Regions from separate parts of the Shewanella sp. 5S214 genome, predicted to be linked through region 2. Evidence: predicted binding sites of a transcription regulator. Region 2 holds the regulator's gene; each other region holds the start of a gene.

Region 1 (4,754 bases), on a different contig from region 2:
AATCAATCGGAATAATATCACCCGCTTTAAATCCCATCACATCACGTAAAGTCACTTCATGCTCAACCACATTGACATCAAAACCAACTTGCACGTCCATGATCTCATCACGTAATGCTTGCGACCAGCGCATATCGGTATCTTGTTTATCACTTTGAACACCGGCATCGAGTAATTCACGTATTGGTTCAATCATTGAATACGGCATAGTGATGTGGAAGTCTCCCCCCCCACCGTCGACTTCGATGTGGAATGAGTTAATCACCACCACTTCAGTTGGACTGACAATGTTGGCCATGGCAGGGTTCACTTCAGAATCGAGGTATTCAAACTCCACGTCCATTACCGGCGCCCATGCTTCTTTGTAATCTTCAAAAATAATTTTAAGCAGTAACTGGACTATTCGGCGTTCTGTTGGAGTAAATTCACGACCTTCAATTTTGGCATGAAAACGGCCATCACCACCAAAGAAGTTGTCGACGAGAATAAAGACTAGTCTTGCTTCCATGGTAATTAACGCTGTGCCTTTTAGTGGACTAAAACGCACCATATTTAAACTCGTTGGAACAAATAGCGTATGTACATACTCACCAAACTTAAGCATTTGTACGCCATTAATTGACACTTCTGCAGCGCGACGCATCATGTTAAACATACTGATGCGTAAATGCCGAGCAAATCGCTCATTGACGATTTCAAGCGTTGGCATACGACCGCGCACAATACGATCTTGAGATGAGAAATCATACGATCGTGCATCAGCACTATCTTCTACAATCTCATCATCATCATCGTCATCGACACCATGTAATAGCGCATCAATCTCATCTTGGCTTAATAAATCACTCACATCATCGCCTTAGCAGTTAACGCTTTTAGTTATTGCATGACAAAACCAGTAAACAGGACTTTCTCTACCACTTTAGTTCCTGTTATTGGTTGCAGCGTATTCTGAACATTGAGTAAGGCTAACTGGCGCAGCTCGTCTTTACCGGCTTGGGTACTAAGCTTTTGCACATCAGCAGCACTAAAGGTCGTTAATAACGCATCTTCAATTAAAGGAATATGTTTTTGGGTCAATACACTATTACTTTCACCACGCACCATTAATTGGACTTTTATTTCAACTAAACGAGCACGGTCAGCGCCAGGTAAATTAAATAAAAAAGGTCTTGGCATACCGACATACTCTGCTTCAGAACTGACTATCGGCGCAGCGGGATCGGCAGATGCATCACCACTGACGTCGGTAGCGGCAGGCTCGTCCGAGCCCATAAAAAACCACAATCCGCCGCCAATAAGCAAAACTAATACTAAACCAATGCCACCAAAGATGAATAGTTTCTTGCTTTTTTTACCGGTGTTAGGGGTGTCGTTTAACTCTAATTCTTGTTCAGGCATTATGGTTCCTAATCAACATTGTGATTAACATTATAACTTAACTGAATAACTCGTTATTCTTGAAAAGATATATTAATGCTATAGGTTACCTGCTTAAGCATAATAATCTATAGCAGAATGTAAACTCCTTGATGGATTTGTCATCAAGCTAGGCTCTTGTGCTGAAATTTCATCCAATTGCGTATCTCCAGCAGCATGTTCACCAGATTGTCCTTGCTGATCACGCCCGCCATCGCCTTGAGAAACCTGACTGTCTGTTAGTTGTAATCCTTCTTGGGCAAGCATATCGCGTAATCGAGGCATTGCTTGCTCAACAATATCACGGGTTTGCGACTGAGCAACATGAAACTGTACTTGGGTTTGATCACCATGAATTTGAATTTTAACGGTTAAATGCCCAAGTTCCGGCGGATCTAAACGAATTTCAGCTTGCTGAATACCATTACTGACCATAGTAATTAACTGCTGCTTCATGACCGGAGAAAAGCGCTGGATCATCTCTTGCATTTGCGCACCATGATCGCCTTGCGGTTTCAACGATAACTGAAATTGTGGTACATCACTTTTATGTATCGGAGTAAAACTACTCTGATTTTGTAAAGCCTTAGTGTCGGTATCACCGATATCATTCACTGCGTCTAAACCCAAGTTAGCCGAATTTATATTGGCTGACAGTTCTCCTGATGCACGCTTGGTCGCTAGGGAATCTAGGACCACAGAAAAATCAGCTTTCGCCAGCATTTTAGCATTATCAGTATCTGATTGAATATTGGCATCAATACCAGTGCTATCACCTAAAATCGTCTTAGGGTCGGCAGATATCGCTGAAGAAGATGCAAGAGTGGCGCTAGCCTCCAAAAAAACGGTGCGGTCTAATTTAACAACCGCAGAATTAAGACCCGCAGAGCCAGTTTGGCCTGGAACGGTGACACTGGCGGCAATTGATTTATCAATTTGGTTTTGTTCTTCAGATCTAAGGATACTTTTTGGGGAATCGTCACTACTGTCCATATCTGCAGACACCATCGCTAGAATGGATTCATCAACAACAGGCGCTTGTAAATTAAAGTCACTAATTAACTCGCTTAAGCCCTTAATGTCTAGTGCTTGTAAATCATTTTCAGATAAATTGGCAAATGCCATTAAGCTGGATATATCTTCAGGGCTAAGCTGAGAAAGAGCTTCTTTGGTAGAAAGAGAGTCAGCGGGTAAATCAATAGCATCAGTGAATAGCGCCCCCATCTCTGACTGACTATCGCTATTCAGCTCATCAATAATACTGCTGTCAGGGTCGATCAAAGATATCGCGTCAAAACCAATATCTAATGTATCCACATGCGGCAATTCATTTCCGCCAGAGGAATGACGTTTATTTAATGCATCGGCCATATTAAGCTGAGCAAAAATCAATTCAATATCAGCATTTTCTTCAGTAGATAAATCAAGGTCATTGGCAGCATCGACTTGATCCACTTCAGCGTCTAACGATACAGGTGCACTATTGGCGTTAGGCCGCGAAGCAAGTTCGGATTCACTCGCTTGATTAAAAGCAGACAAGAATGATGTATTTTCAACACCTTGCATGTTTCCTTTTGTACTAAGATCAGCAGATTTACTGCTATTTCCAAGTAAGATATTGCTCATCTGCTGCATAATCAGCTCCACTCAATCAAACAAAGTTAGGTCATTATCGTCTAACAAACAGCTATCAAATTACCTCGATGAATCATATGTCGATATTAGGTAATATCAATAGAGTCATTACAAACCTCATCATGAGGTTTCCACTGTCGCTTCGCTGACGATTTCTATTCCAATGTAAACTTAAATTTATATTAAGCAATTTAAGTGCCAATAAATATTAGTTAATAAAGTTTAGATAATAAATAGAGTTTGAACACGAACCAATCAAAGGGATTGCGGTAAAACGAATGTTAGATTTGGAGGCTATGACTTAATTGATTTTTGACGGTAATATTGTTGCATAGCAAACTCATCTGACATTTTTTGTTCACGTTTTGCTTCTACGACCATAGCCTTTTTGGCTTTCTGAGCGAGTAACATTTCTACCGCTTTGCGTTTTTGTTGTTTTTCTTGCCAGTGAACTTGACGGTAACCCACTTGTTTTTCGGCATCTTTAACCGCTGCTACTTGTTGGGTAATAGCACTATCAACTTGACGAATAAACTGATGAAACTGATGGTACTGATTAGCACGTAATGTCGTGCCCGTGTGCCCTTCCATCTGCTTCATGTAATCTAAACGGTAATTGTTTAGCGCATCGAGCTGCCCTTGGCGTTTTTGTTTTTCAAATTGAGCCGACTTGAGCTGCAATGCCGCTTGTTCCTCGGCAGCAGTCGCTAGCTTCAATACCGTTAATAATGGGTCTGTGCGAGTCATCTAGGTTATCCCTGACATTGAGCGGCAATTTGAGTCAACATCACTCGGCTTTCTTCAAATGAGACAGGTTCTTTAAACCCTTGACGTAAAAAAGCATTCATTGCAGGTTGTAAACGTATCGCATTATCAATCCGAGGATCACTGCCTTGTGAGTACGCGCCAATTGAAATCAGGTCACGATTTTGCTGATACAAAGAATACATCTGTTTGACTTTACGCATCGCCTCTAAGTGTTCTCCACTTATCACCATTGGCGCAACGCGGCTAATTGATGCTTCCACATCAATCGCGGGATAATGACCCGAATCGGCAAGTTGACGAGATAGCACAATATGGCCGTCTAAAATCGCTCGAGAAGCATCTGCAATCGGATCTTGCTGATCATCACCTTCGGTCAACACAGTATAAAAAGCCGTAATAGAACCTTGTCCAGCTCCGCCATTACCGGCGCGCTCAACCAAACGGGGTAACTTAGCAAACACAGAGGGTGGATAGCCTTTGGTTGCTGGCGGTTCTCCTACCGCAAGCGCCACTTCACGTTGCGCTTGTGCATAACGTGTCAAGCTGTCCATTAACAATAAAACATCGTAGCCTAAATCACGAAAATATTCGGCTATACGAGTCGATGTTTCACAGGCACGTAAACGCATTAATGGCGAAGTATCTGCCGGTGCAGCCACTACAACCGAGCGGGCACGACCTTCTTTACCTAAAATTTCTTCAATAAATTCTTTAACTTCGCGGCCACGCTCGCCGACTAATCCCACCACAATAATGTCGGCTTTAGAACCTCGAGTCATCATGCCTAGGAGCACACTTTTACCTACCCCAGAGCCAGCAAACAGCCCCATTCGCTGACCTTTACCTACGGTTAACATCGAATTAATGGCACGAACACCGACATCTAATGGTTCGGTAATGGCACGTCGAGACAATGGATTAATGTAAGGACC
Region 2 (4,754 bases):
TCTAAATGCGGCATCCAGGTTTCAAATAAGTTTTCAATTTGCCAGATAAACTTATTCACTAGAGGTTGCCGACCTAAAAACTCTTGTACCGGTTCGTCTAAACCTGTGAGTGGTCGTAGTGCTATTTCCCAGTGTGGATTAGGTAAAAAGCGCACATCAAACATAAAGTCAGCTTCTGTTGGCATACCGTGTTTAAAGCCAAAAGACTCAAAGTTAATCACTAACTCTTTATCGACACTACCTAACAATATTTGCCTGACTTGGTCGCTTAATTCGTAAATATTCAGGGCAGAGGTGTCAATATAATGATCAACAATTTTTGCGATAGGCTCAAGTAAACGGCCTTCTAATATGATCGCTTCTTGCAGTGAAATATGATTTTTAGATAACGGGTGTAATCGACGCGTTTCGCTATAGCGTTTGAGTAGCACTTTATCATTAGAATTCAAAAAGAAGCTAATAATTTCAGTGTCATGTTCAAGTAAGGCAAGTTGATCTTGAAGGACTTTACCTTGCTCGGCAATGTTGCGTACATCAACACTAATTGCCACTAGATCGTTATTACCTTTGAGCTGAGCCAGTAATATGCCAATCAGTGGTAAAGGCAAATTATCAACACAATAATACCCTAGATCTTCTAATACTCTTAGAGCAACAGATTTTCCTGAGCCTGAACGTCCCGATACTATGACAAGTTTCATGCAGTAATAACCCGATAAAGTTCTGTTGAGTCGTGAGTTTTACGAAGCTGTTTCAATATTTGCTTATCGCTTAATTTTTGAGCCACGCTTGATAGCGTGCTTAAATGCTGTTGGCACTGATCTGCAGGTACTAACAAAGCAAATAAAATATCCACGGGCTGTTTATCGATTGCATCAAAGGCAATGGCTTCTTCACATTTAATAAATATTGCGATCGGATGCTCTATGGTCGTTAATCTACCATGAGGTATCGCAATGCCATTTCCTATACCTGTGCTACCCATTTTCTCTCTCGCTAATAGGCTTTCAAAAACCTCTTGCGAAGATAGGGGTGGGTACTGGGCAGCGACTAAATTGCTGATGAGTTCCAGTACTTTTTTCTTACTGCCCGGTGTGGCACAGGTAGTGCATTCCGGCTGCAGAATGGTACAAAGTTCCATCGTTAGTGTTTTGTATACTTCTCTTTGTGTTTAATTACCTGACGGTCGAGTTTATCGATCAGGGCGTCTATTGCAGCATACATATCAGTGCTTTCTGACATGGCAAAAATCTCTGCACCATTAAGGTTGATTTTAGCTTCTGCTTTTTGTTGTAATTTTTCTACATTGAGCACAACGTGTACATTATTGATCTGATCGAAGTGTCGTTCAAGCTTTGAAAATTTACCTTGAACGTATTCACGTAAAGATTCGGTAATGTCGATATTTCTACCTGTCATATTGATAAGCATAAAAATCCTCCGTTGCCTTGTAGGTTATAAACTCTTACGTTGGTTTGAGGGTGGAATGAGCATCGCTTCGCGGTATTTTGCAATCGTACGACGCGCAACGTTGATCCCCTGATCTGCCAGCAGTTGGGCCATTTTGCTGTCACTTAATGGCTTTTGCTGGTTTTCTGCCGCAACCAGTTTTTTGATAAAAGCACGAATAGCGGTAGATGAGCATTCTCCGCCATCGTCGGTGCTGACATGACTAGAGAAAAAGTACTTTAATTCAAATAGCCCACGTGGTGTGTGCATATATTTTTGAGTGGTAACCCGTGAAATAGTCGATTCATGCATTTCTACTGCTTCAGCAATATCATTGAGTACCATAGGTTTCATGGCTTCTTCACCATATTCAAAGAAACCTTGCTGAAATTGCACAATACAATTGGCGACTTTCAATAAGGTCTCATTGCGGCTTTCGATACTCTTGATGAACCATTTAGCTTCTTGTAAATGACCGCGAATAAATTGGCTATCGGCAGAGTTTTTACTGCTTCTAGCCATGGCTGCATATTGTTGATTAACGCCAATTTTAGGCATATTGTCCGGGTTTAACTCTACAACCCAACGGCCATTCTTCTTTAGTACGGTTACATCAGGAATAACATATTCGTCATCAATAGCGGTGACTAACAAGCCCGGGCGAGGGTTAAGTGACTGGATTAAGGTGATTGCGTCACGCAACTCGTTTTCTTTGAGCTTGGTTTTGCGCATCAATAATCTAAAATCGCGCCCAGCAATTAAATCTAAATAGTCTTTAATGAGCAGACGGGCATTGTCTATATGTGGGGTTGTGTCGGCATATTGGGCTAATTGAATGAATAAACATTCGCTTAAATCTCGTGCGGCAACACCAACGGGATCAAAGTGTTGAATACGTTTTAATACCGCTTCAACTTCATCTAGTTCAACACTTTCATCACCCATGGCTTCGAGAATATCTTCAGTGCTTTGGGTTAAATAGCCGCGTTCATCAATGGCATCAATGATCGCGGTAGCAATTGCTCGATCTGTGTCAGAAAATGGCGTGAGATTTTTTTGCCACTCTAAATGCTCATATAAGCCTTCAGTCGTTTCACCTTGGAATGGCATATCATCATCGCGCATGCTAGCACTGCCTGAACCTGACATTGGTGAGGCGGTGTACACTTCATCCCATGTGGTATCCATAGCTAAATCGTCCATGGTTTCTTTGGTCATGGATTCTGCTGTGTCGACTGTTGAGGTGTCTTTTTCTATATTGACCACGCTGTTGTCACTAAAGTCGGTGTCAGATTGGTCGCGACTTTCTTTTACTGAGTCTTTTGCTTGAGAAAACTCATCTTCTATTTCAAGCAATGGGTTTGAGTCCAATGCTTGTTGGATTTCTTGCTGTAGCTCCAATGACGATAATTGCAGTAAGCGGATCGCTTGCTGCAATTGAGGGGTCATGGTTAAGTGTTGACCCATTTTGAGTTGGAGTGACGCTTTCATTTACCGCTTATCCCTAGATGATTTCCATAAAAATGACAATCTCGAAAACTGTAATCGATTGTCACATACATCAATGACATTTAACGCTATTTAGATATCGTTCAATGAAATGAGTTAGATAGACTAAAAGGCCAGTAAAGTAACTATAGCTTGAATTGTTCACCTAAGTACACAGCCCGAACTTGTTGATTACTCAATATCTCATCAGGTGTGCCTTCGGCAATTAAATTGCCCTGGCTGACAATATAAGCGCGCTCACAGACGTCTAAGGTTTCACGTACGTTATGATCGGTAATTAATACCCCTAAGCCGCGGTTTTTAAGCTGTTGAATGATTTTTTTTATGTCGATGACAGAAATAGGGTCAACCCCCGCAAAAGGCTCATCGAGCAAAATAAATTTAGGATTAGCGGCCAGCGCGCGCGCTATCTCTACTCGACGACGTTCCCCACCAGACAACGACATGCCTTGGCTGTCGCGAATATGGGTGATATGGAATTCTTCTAATAAATGCTCTACTTGCTCAATCCGTTGGTCGGTAGTGAGTTCTTTACGAGTCTGCAATACGGCCATAATATTGTCGTATACGGTCAGTTTGCGAAAAATACTGGCTTCTTGCGGCAAGTAACCAATCCCTTTGCGAGCTCTAAGATGCATTGGGTCGGCGGTTAAATCGTCATCATCAATTAAGATCCGACCTTTATCGCTTTGCACTAAGCCGACAACCATATAAAACGTGGTTGTTTTACCTGCACCATTGGGGCCTAAAAGACCGACAATTTGGCCTGTTTTAACGGTTAAACTCACATCTTTAACAACCTGACGAGTTTTATAGCTTTTAGCTAAATTTTCAGCCGTTAGGGTTATTTGGGTCATGGTTTGATCTGCTTTTTAACAGGAATTTCAGGGAGCTTTTGCTTTGGTGCAGTCTCGTCTTGGAAATTCTCAGGTTGAATAATAGTAATAACGCGATCTTTCCCTGTACCAGTACTTTCAGCAATCAGCTCTTGAGCGTTAATGTTGTACTTAATACGGTTACCAGTTACTTGGCTACCAGATTGATCCAGTTTGGCATTACCTGTCAATGTCAGTGTAGTGGTAGCAAGATCATAGCTTATTTCGTTGGCACTGGCGGTACCAATTTGACCGTCGTCTAACTCTTGTGAAAACGTTGCAGGGTTACCTATAGCGATGAGTTTTTTACTGGTGCTATTTTCGGGAGTAAACGCCCGTAACTCATCAGCATTAATGTTAATAGTGCCTTGAGTAACGGTAACAGGACCATTAAAAACAATTTGATTATTTTTAATGTCAGCAGACTGGCTTACTGAGGCAATTTTCAACTCTTGTTGAAGATCACCTTGTTTCGCTATGGTAGGTAAACTCAGCAGGCAAAATATGCTGCCAAATAACATAACATTGGCGTGAGTGTTGAGGCGATTAATGTGGCTCATATGTTCCTTCTACCTGGCTGAGTAGCGATAATTTTTGCGAATTCAAGTCAGCATGTAGACCTAAACCTTGAATAATAAACCCTTTACCTTTGATGTACACCATCTCTTGTGAGGTGCCGATCATAGTGGTTAAATCCACCGAAACAGCTTGGGTACTGAGTGACTGCAGGGGTTCTTCTATATTAATGGCATCAATAATAACATTATTTTCTAATATGACTTGGCTGGTATTTTTATTCAATTGGCCTCTATCTGCGCTTAATTGCCATTGCGCTTGGCCGTTTTCAGGGTAAATGAGGTAAACAGGTTTAGTAAAGTGAGTAATGTCACTTGAGGCGTAATGCTCCATGTGTTCGGCACT
Region 3 (4,754 bases), on a different contig from region 2:
GCAGGTCATTGAGCACGTCTCGTCTAAATGAAAACTCACCCGCTAATGGATAACGAAAACTGTCCATGTATTCTAAATATTCGTTATAACCGACCACTTTTTTAAGTGCTTTAATCAACGGCGTAACTAATAAGCGTGACACTCGACCATTAATTTGCCCATTCGAAATTCGCGCGTAATAGCCTTTACTAAACTCGTAATGAAACTGTGGATTGGCTACAGGATAAAGTAAACGAGCCAGCAACGACTTTTCGTAAGTGACAATATCGCAATCATGCAACGCAACCGATTCCGTTTTGCCTGAAGCCAAAATATAGCCCATGCAGTACCATACATTACGACCTTTACCCAACTCTTTGGGGGCTAATCCTAATGCCTGTAATTTTGCATCCAGCGCTTGTAAGCGTGGGCCATCATTCCACAAAATGCGGTGATGCTGTGGTAATTCACCAAAAAAGCTTAACGCGTGTTTGTACTGCTTAAGATCGGCTCTATCTAAGCCAATGACGATTTCGGATAAATACGGCACCTGTTTTAATTTACTGACGATATCTTTAAGGGCATCACCTTCTAGCTCTGAATACAAGGATGGCAAAATGAGTCCTAACGGACGTGTTTTTGAAAACGTTATTAAATCTTGCTCCAGCTCTTCAAGGCTACGTCGGGTTAAATTATGCATTGTGGTGACAATGCCATTTTGGTAAAAATCGGCCATATTACGCCCCTCCTAATGATAGTTGCTTTACAGGTGATTCAGCCGATGACGACAGCAGAGTTTGCTTAATGCATTCAGCCCAACCTTTAGGGCCAAATTCACTACTTTTGATACTGGGATTTTTAGTCGCTAATGAAGGAAACTCATGAACGGGGGATTTGATTTGGATTGCCAGATCAGCGGCTTCGAGCATGGCGTTGTCATTACCACTGTCACCGAGTGCAATGGTGGTCACGGGAGTGTTATATTGCTGAGAATAGACATCCGCTAACCATTGCATCGCTTTGCCTTTATCAGTATCGCCGCCAACATGAAGAAAGCGTCCACCTTGTAGGGTATGTGCACCAACACGGGTCATTAATTCAATAAAGGCTTGTTTATTGGTTTCACTGCCTTGCCAAAGTACTGGCTCGGCATAATTCCTAATCAAAGCCAACCTGGCATTATCTGGCGATAAATCGGTGATCTCACATAATGCTTCAACTGATAGAGATGAAAAACCAATAAAGTCATCGTTAAATGCTTGCGCATGTTGTGTTAACAAATCAAGCCAGTATTTTCGCGGCTGACAAAACTCTTTTACCCAGTAATATCCTTGGGTAAATGTGTCTTGTGGTTGTTGGTCAAAGTAACCAATAGGAATATATATTGCCGCACCATTTTCTGAAATAAACGGTGAATTAAAACCAATGGTTTGTTGCAGCTTTTCCATTTCGGCAAAGGTTTTACTAGTATTGGCAATAATCGGAATTTTCCGTTCATTCAATGCTTCAATCACTTCAATTGCATGGCTAAAGCTGTAGTCAAAATGATCAAGTAAAGTGCCATCTATGTCAGTAAAGATAAGTGGTCGTGTTGTCATATCCTGTCCTTTTCAATCATTGAACGAAACTAAGCATAGAGCGGACTGCGTCCTGCTAGATCGCTGCGCTGCGAGGTGCTAGGTTCTAGGCACTAGGGCGTGACTTCGTCACTGCTAGGAACGCTACGCGGCTAAGTGCTATACAAGTAATAAATATAGCGAATGAGTCATTATCGCGCTTAATCTAATCCGATTTACTTAAGATAGATTCAGGATATGTGCCAAACGTAATAAGTTTGCACCTTAATAGAACAAATAGACTTTAATCATTGATATAGTTGATTTTATTATTTTAAAAATAAAGGTGAGATAAAAAGAATTATTGAACAGGATAAGAAGATATGTGCAACGATGAATAAAAACTGCACCATTTCAGGGCAAATGAAGTGATAAAAAGCTGTAGAGCCTAGATGCTAGAGCGCTACGCTGCTAGATCCTATAAAATCCTAGCAGCGCAGCGACTCTAGCAGTGACGAAGTCACGTCCTAGCAGCGAAGCGACCCTAGCAGTGACACAGTCACGACCTAGCAGCGAAGCGACACTAGCAGCGAAGCGACACTAGCAGTGACACAGTCACGACCTAGCAGCGAAGCGACACTAGCATCTGGGCATTAACTTAGAATTGGTTTTCGAAATAACTTTCGATAATTAACACCGCTGACACGGCATCCACTTGGCCTTTGGTTAATGCTTTAAAACCACCTAATTCGAATAAGCGCGCTTTAGCATCTGCAGTGGTTAGGCGTTCATCTTGGGTGGCAATCTTGACACCAAATCGACCATTAATTCGATTAGCAAATTTTCGGGCTCGTTGAGTCATCTCTTGCTCAGTGCCGTCCATATTTAATGGCAAGCCAACAACCACAAGATCAGGTTGCCATTCTTTCAATAATTTGTCGATATCATCCCAATTAGGGATGCCATCAACCGCTTTAATCGATAATAAAGGCGTGGCACTGGCAGTGATGGCTTGACCGATAGCGACACCGATACTTTTGGTGCCATAGTCGAAGCCTAAAACGGTTTGTGGTTGCATGTGTATCTCTTTGTTTGAATCTTTAGAGGACGCTTTAAAAGTAACAGCCTAGAGCGCTACGCTGCTAGGACGCTTCGCGGCTAGATTCTATAAATCTTAGCAGCGCAGCTGCCCCCTAGCAGGACATAGTCCGCCCTAGAAGCGCAGCGAACTATTGTTAAGCATGGCCTATTTGACTCGACATTTGCCAAATATCGAAACCGAGTTGTTGGGTGGCCGACTGCCACATTTGTTCAGGTTCTACGTTAAATAATAACTCGGCCGAAGCTTTGATCGTTAACCAGGTATTGTCGGCAATTTCTTGTTCCAGTTGATTTTTACTCCAACCCGCGTAACCAAGCGCAACCACAAAATTTTCTGGGGATTTGTCTGAGCCAATCGAGGCCAATATATCTCGCGAAGATGTTAGCATTGTCTCCTCACTGATTTCAGTACTATTGAGCCAATGTTTTTGCGGCGTATGCAATACAAAACCTCGCTCTGGAGCAACTGGGCCGCCAATGAGTACTTGGCTGTCGAGGGAGAATAAAAACTCAGGCGATAAATACAGCTCCATTTGCTCAAGCAGCTCTTCAATCTCCAAACCTATTGGACGGTTAACAATGATGCCCATCGCCCCCTTTTGATCATGCTCGCAAATGTAGATCACTGAGCGTTCGAAAAATGTATCATCTAACGATGGCATGGCAATTAAAAAGTGGTCTTTTAAGCTATCCATATTCTCTCCCCAATAGTGCGTTAGCCTTGGGCTTGTTGGTCTTTCCAGATGATTTTTACCGCGATTTGTAGCCATGTCATACAAGGCAGAACTTGTTGATGAAGTTATACTAGATCAACAAGCAATAACGCAGTATAAAGCCGCTAAAAAGATTGCCCGAAGGGTTCGAATAAATATTGACCACCACAGACCAACAAGCCCTAGTATTATCCACCCGCCAATTTCACGGTGAAATTCAACTTCTCTAATATGGATTTTATTTGTTCGCGATTGTCGGTTTGTACCTCAATGCAGAAGTCTTTCACTGTACCACCGCAGCCACATTGTTTCTTCAGTTTTTGCGCTAACTCTTTTAAGGCTTTTTCATCTAACTCGAGCCCTTTGATCACACTAACGCCTTTACCTTTTCGGCCTTTACTGTCTTTGTGGATCCGCACGATACCATCACCGCTTGGTACTTCAACTTGCGGTTTAGGTTGTTCAATACGACCTTTATCAGTGCTATAAACTAATGCGATATTAGAATCTATTCTCATATTATTTCTTTAGCAATAAAACTTTATTTGAGTTTAACAAATCATAAAAGCAGAGGCGAGGATATAAAGCTAAAAGCCTAGGTACGCAACAGCCTAGCCGCATAGCGGCCAAGGATCTTAGCAGCGAAGCTGTCCCTAGCAGGACGCAGTCCGCCCTAGAAGCGAAGCGCCCTAGCAGTGACGGAGTCACGCCCTATAATTATAGAAAAGGTTTAACAAGGTTTGCCATCATATTGATATGATCATCATTATCGTTTAGACATTCGATGTATCTAAAGTTTTTGCCACCAGCATCTTCAAATACGTGACGATTTTCGCCCTTAATTTCTTCTAAGGTTTCTAAACAATCGGCACTAAATGCTGGGCAGATAACCGCGATATCGGTAACACCTTTTTCAGGCAGACTACCAATGGTTACGTCTGTGTATGGTTGTAACCATTTAGCTTTACCAAAGCGAGACTGGAATGTTGCCACATACTCATCTTCAGTTAGGCCTAATTTTTCTACCACTAAGCGAGTTGTCTTCATACAAAAACAATAATAAGGATCGCCTAAATGCAAATTGCGTTCAGGCATACCATGATAAGACATCACCAGTTTTTGTGGTTTTCCGTGTTGTTCGAAATCTTTTTCAATCGAGGCAGCAAGCGCATCGATAAGATCAGGGTTGTCATGGTAGGTATTAATAAAGTGCAGTGCGGGGATATAACGCCATTTCATTAATTCTTTGGCTAAAGCATCAAATGCCGAACCCGTTGTTGGAGCCGCGTACTGTGGGTATAAAGGCAAAACCACTAAATTATCTACACCTTGCTTGTGCATTGCTTGCAGGGTACTGGCCGTTGATGGAGAACCATAGCGCATAGCCAAATGGACGCTCACATCA
Region 4 (4,754 bases), on a different contig from region 2:
TTTGATGTTTGATGACGAAATAGTGCGTAATAAAGCGGATAATTTACCCGAAGAATGTGCCTCACAGGCCATTACTTGGGTGCAATTGCCCATTGCTGACGATGCTGCGCCAGGGCAAGAGTTTGAAACTCAGTGGTTAGCCCATAAACTCCAGATTATTGAATTGCTGAATAACCGAAACGCTATCGCAGTGCATTGTAAAGGCGGTTCGGGCCGCACGGGATTAGTCATTGGTCTGATATTAGTAAGCTTAGGCTGGCCTAAAGATAAAGTGATTAATGCAGTGCAAACTCTGCGACCCAAGGCGCTGACTCATCCGGTTCAGCGTGAATATTTTGATGCATTTAATGGTTAGCATGTAGTGACTAACCTTTAACATTACCCTTAAAAATCAGAGCAAGCTTAGGACACCATCATGACAATAAAAATAGGCATTAACGGTTTTGGCCGTATGGGACGTTTATCAATGCGTGCGGCGTATGATTGGGACGATGTTGAAATTGTGCACATTAATGATCCCGCTGGCGATGCTGCTACCCTGGCGCACTTAATGACCTTTGATTCAGTTCATGGTCGTTGGCATCATGAAGCGACACATGATGGTGGTGCCATAGTGATTAACGGTAAAGCTATTCCTTGCAGTCGTAATGTGGTCACCCAAGACACTGATTGGTCAAAATGCGATGTAGTGATTGAAGCCTCCGGCAAGATAAAAACCAAAGCCTTGCTACAAGCTTACTTAGATCAAGGGGTCAAAAGAGTTGTAGTAACCGCGCCAGTAAAAGAAGACGGTGTGCTCAATATTGTGATGGGCGTAAATGAGCATTTATACGATAAAGCGATTCATCCAATCGTAACGGCAGCTTCTTGTACCACCAATTGTTTAGCGCCTGTGGTAAAAGTGATCCACGAAAAAATAGGCATTAAACATGGCTCGATGACCACTATTCATGACATTACTAACACCCAAACGATTTTAGATGCACCGCATCAAGATTTACGCCGCGCCCGTGCGTGTGGAATCAGTTTAATTCCAACCACCACCGGCTCTGCTACTGCCATTACTCATATTTTTCCTGAATTGAAAGGCAAGTTAAATGGCCATGCGATTCGGGTGCCGCTAGCCAATGCATCGCTTACCGATTGTGTGTTTGAAGTGGCCCGTGGCACAACGGCAGAAGAAGTAAACCAGCTTTTGAAGCAAGCTGCTGATAGCGAACTTAAGGGGATTATGGGTTATGAAGAGCGCCCATTAGTGTCGGTCGATTATAAAACCGATCCACGCTCAAGTATTATCGATGCCTTATCGACCATGGTGGTTAATGATACCCAAGTTAAGCTGTATGTGTGGTACGACAATGAGTGGGGTTACGCTAATCGCACCGCTGAGCTTGCGCGCAAAGTAGGTTTGGCGGACAAGGAATAAGCTAACATGGGGCTGTTAACTTTCAGTACATTGCCATCTCACATTAAGCAATATCTAATAATCACTGGTAATTATTGGGCATTTACCTTAACCGATGGTGCACTGCGTATGCTGGTGGTGCTGTATTTTCATCAGCTAGGTTACAGCCCGTTCAATATCGCGATGTTGTTTTTGTTTTATGAGATTTTTGGCGTAGTCACTAATCTTGTAGGTGGTTGGCTAGGGGCAAGGCTTGGCTTAAATAACACCATGAACATTGGCTTAGGGTTACAAATAGTTGCGCTAGCTATGTTGGCCGTACCAGCGGACATGTTGACCATAATGTATGTCATGGTTGCGCAAGCCTTGTCGGGTATTGCTAAAGACCTCAATAAAATGAGCGCCAAGAGTGCGATTAAAATGTTGGTGCCTAGTGATGCGCAGAGCAAGTTGTATCAATGGGTGGCTATTCTTACTGGCTCTAAAAATGCGTTAAAAGGACTGGGGTTCTTTTTAGGTGGCATTTTGCTCACGCTATTTGAATTTCGCGGTGCAGTGCTGTTGATGGCAGCCTTATTAGCTTGTGTGTGGGTGATGAGTCTATTGAGCTTAAAAGCGGATTTAGGCAAAGCGAAAAATAAACCTAAATTTATCGATATTTTTTCCAAAAGTCCGGCGATTAATTTGTTGTCGGCAGCGCGAATGTTTTTGTTTGGTGCTCGAGATGTATGGTTTGTGGTGGCGTTACCAGTGTTTTTAGCGGTGACATTTGAATGGGATCATTGGTGGGTGGGCGGTTTTATGGCGAGTTGGGTGATTGGCTACGGCATCGTCCAGTCATTTGCGCCTTATGTTACTGGTAAAAAACACGGCAAAGTACCAACAGGACGCGCAGCCTTTGTATGGGCTGGCTACTTATTACTTATTCCTGCTGCTATTGCTCTTGCGTTGCACTTTAACTTTTATATCCACGTGACATTAATTGCCGGATTAATGCTATTTGGCGCTGTGTTTGCCATTAACTCGTCACTGCACAGTTATCTGATTGTTAGTTATGCAGGTCATGATGGCGTGTCACTTGATGTGGGATTTTATTACATGGCCAACGCCATGGGACGTCTTATCGGCACCGTTCTTTCGGGGTTGGTGTATCAAATATACGGTTTAGAAGCTTGTTTGTGGATATCGAGTGGCTTTATAGCGCTAGCAACATTAATATCATTTAAGCTGCCGTATACGTTGTAATGCTTGGTGTTATTCTGGCGGCGCTTATGTTGACTCCTTTTCATTGCTCCTTTCGATACTGGTTCGCTAGTATCTGAAACTCTTACCGGAAACATCGGTAAAAAGTGCCTACAAGTCTGTGGCTCTTCCATCGCTCATTTTTCGATATTAAATTAAATCCTTTATAATCATGGTTTTAATTTTTTATTTACTGTTGGCACGATGTTGGCATTAGTAAAAACATAGTCGTTGTGTAAATGGTTAATTCTCAGATGGTTAGGTATGAGGTCGATATCAAAAGGATTAGCACATCACGCACCATACTGTAAATCGTACACCAAGGAGGTTTTTATGTTGGGCTGGACATTAATGTTTTTAGTTATAGCCGTTATAGCAGGACTATTGGGTTTTACTGGTATTGCTGGAGCCGCAGCAGGGATCGCCAAAATTATTTTCTTTATCTTTATTGTATTACTGGTGATTTCATTATTATCCAGTGCGATTAGAGGTAAAGGTCCCCGAGCATAGTAGGTAACCTGAGCTCTGAAGCCGAGTTAAGGTTAGCGACAAAACGTTATTCGATTACAACCATCATCTAGGAGATGAATATGAAATTATTAAAATTACTGACAATGGCAAGTTTAATGGTGTTTTTAACGGCTGGTTTATCAGCATGTTCAGACAATAAAGCTGAGAATGCTGGTGAGAAAGTGGATGAAATGATCCAAGATGCTGGTAATGCTGTTGAAGATGCATGTGAAGATGTAAAAGAAGGCATGAAGTCAGAAGATCCAGACTGTTAAATACAGTGCAATCTGATTAACTATTTAATCCGTTCAGAGCCGTTAGGTTATTAACGTAAAGTACATTGATGTCAAAGGTCACGACTTGTTTAGACTCATATAAGTCAATGTAAAATCTTAAGAGCGTGGCGCGAAGTGATTAGATAGTTATAGTGATAAGTATTGTCTTAAGCAGCACTCATGTGCTGCTTTTTTTAAAAAAGGAGGACCACAATGCTCACCCGTATCCATATTAAATATTATTATACCCTTGGTACGTTATTGGCTGCGTGCTTATGTGTGGCGCTTCCTTATGTGTTACTTAAGCTTGTTTTTGCGTGGCTTGCATTATCTTTAGGCTTGGTGAGTTCGGCGTATTGGTTTAATAGTGCAGGTATTTTCCGTAAACGCCAAGATGGCAGTATTCCTTGGTATATAGGTTGGAGCTTTATTCCGTTTTTATTGGGTTGCCAGCTATATAACGCCTGGGCGAGAAAAAATGACAAAGTTCCTGCAATACAAAAAATTGATAAGCAGCTGTATTTAGCCTGCCGGTTGTTTTCTGGCGATATTGACCGACTAAAGCATGAGAAAATTGATGCTATTTTAGATGTTACTGCAGAATTTGACGCATTAGAGTGGACTCTGGTTGATGAAAATATTGCCTATTTAAATATTCCGGTATTGGATCACAGCGTACCTAGCGTCGCACAGTTAAATCAAGCGATTAATTGGTTACATAACCAAGTCAGTAATGGCAAAAATGTCGTAGTACATTGTGCATTAGGTCGAGGGCGTTCGGTGTTAGTGCTAGCCGCTTACTTAGTGTGCCGTGAGCAAAATCGTAATGTTAATGATGTGCTGAAATCTATCAGTAGTATTCGTCAAACCGCGCGGTTAAATAAATGGCAGTTAGCGGCCGTCGAAAAAATGCATCGCCTGAATCAAATTCATATCCATAAACGCGCTTGGTTGATTGTGAACCCAGTGTCAGGTGGCGGTAAGTGGCATGATGAAGCCGATCATATAACTCAAACCTTGAGCGATTATTTTCAGCTTGAAGTCTTATATACCACTAAAGACAAGTCTGCGGTGCAACTAACCGAACATGCCAAAAAACAGGGTGCTGATATTATTGTTGCTTGTGGTGGAGATGGCACAGTTAACGAGGTGGCATCGGTGATTGTCGACAGTGATATTTACCTAGGCATTATTCCTATGGGCACCACTAATGCACTTAGTCACACCTTGTTTGGTATCACCAGTAAGTTAGTACCGGTATCGCAAGCGCTTGATATTTTGATTCAAGGTTATTCTCAGCGCATAGATACTGCCATGTGTAA

What was found. Region 2 encodes sigma-54, which starts transcription at its own class of promoters, with help from an activator protein. Its sites were predicted from a motif close to GTTGGCACGNNNNTNGNNT; they were not measured.
Region 1: ACED29_RS04900 (flagellar hook-length control protein FliK) is a predicted target of sigma-54. The motif match lies at 3,239-3,257, and genes of this name have one in related genera.
Region 3: ACED29_RS09380 (HAD-IIB family hydrolase) is a predicted target of sigma-54. The motif match lies at 1,785-1,803, and genes of this name have one in related genera.
Region 4: ACED29_RS16505 (DUF1328 family protein) is a predicted target of sigma-54. The motif match lies at 2,843-2,861, and genes of this name have one in related genera.

Annotation. Positions count from the first base shown of each region.
Region 1 is NZ_JBGOOV010000005.1:102,712-107,465, reverse strand. Features, by position in the region: gene fliM (flagellar motor switch protein FliM) at 1-850, opposite strand, end outside; gene fliL (flagellar basal body-associated protein FliL) at 880-1,404, opposite strand; gene ACED29_RS04900 (flagellar hook-length control protein FliK) at 1,495-3,054, opposite strand; gene fliJ (flagellar export protein FliJ) at 3,349-3,801, opposite strand; gene fliI (flagellar protein export ATPase FliI) at 3,807-4,754, opposite strand, start outside.
Region 2 is NZ_JBGOOV010000016.1:49,045-53,798, forward strand. Features, by position in the region: gene rapZ (RNase adapter RapZ) at 1-701, opposite strand, end outside; gene ptsN (PTS IIA-like nitrogen regulatory protein PtsN) at 698-1,141, opposite strand; gene hpf (ribosome hibernation promoting factor) at 1,144-1,431, opposite strand; gene ACED29_RS12090 (RNA polymerase factor sigma-54) at 1,456-2,940, opposite strand; gene lptB (LPS export ABC transporter ATP-binding protein) at 3,084-3,815, opposite strand; gene lptA (lipopolysaccharide transport periplasmic protein LptA) at 3,812-4,393, opposite strand; gene lptC (LPS export ABC transporter periplasmic protein LptC) at 4,380-4,754, opposite strand, start outside.
Region 3 is NZ_JBGOOV010000011.1:41,543-46,296, reverse strand. Features, by position in the region: gene ACED29_RS09385 (glycosyl transferase) at 1-715, opposite strand, end outside; gene ACED29_RS09380 (HAD-IIB family hydrolase) at 717-1,577, opposite strand; gene ruvX (Holliday junction resolvase RuvX) at 2,194-2,613, opposite strand; gene ACED29_RS09370 (YqgE/AlgH family protein) at 2,771-3,331, opposite strand; gene yciH (stress response translation initiation inhibitor YciH) at 3,538-3,867, opposite strand; gene hemH (ferrochelatase) at 4,067-4,754, opposite strand, start outside.
Region 4 is NZ_JBGOOV010000027.1:10,381-15,134, forward strand. Features, by position in the region: gene ACED29_RS16490 (tyrosine-protein phosphatase) at 1-355, shown strand, start outside; gene ACED29_RS16495 (ArsJ-associated glyceraldehyde-3-phosphate dehydrogenase) at 416-1,426, shown strand; gene arsJ (organoarsenical effux MFS transporter ArsJ) at 1,433-2,650, shown strand; gene ACED29_RS16505 (DUF1328 family protein) at 2,981-3,157, shown strand; gene ACED29_RS16510 (hypothetical protein) at 3,238-3,432, shown strand; gene ACED29_RS16515 (diacylglycerol kinase family protein) at 3,646-4,754, shown strand, end outside.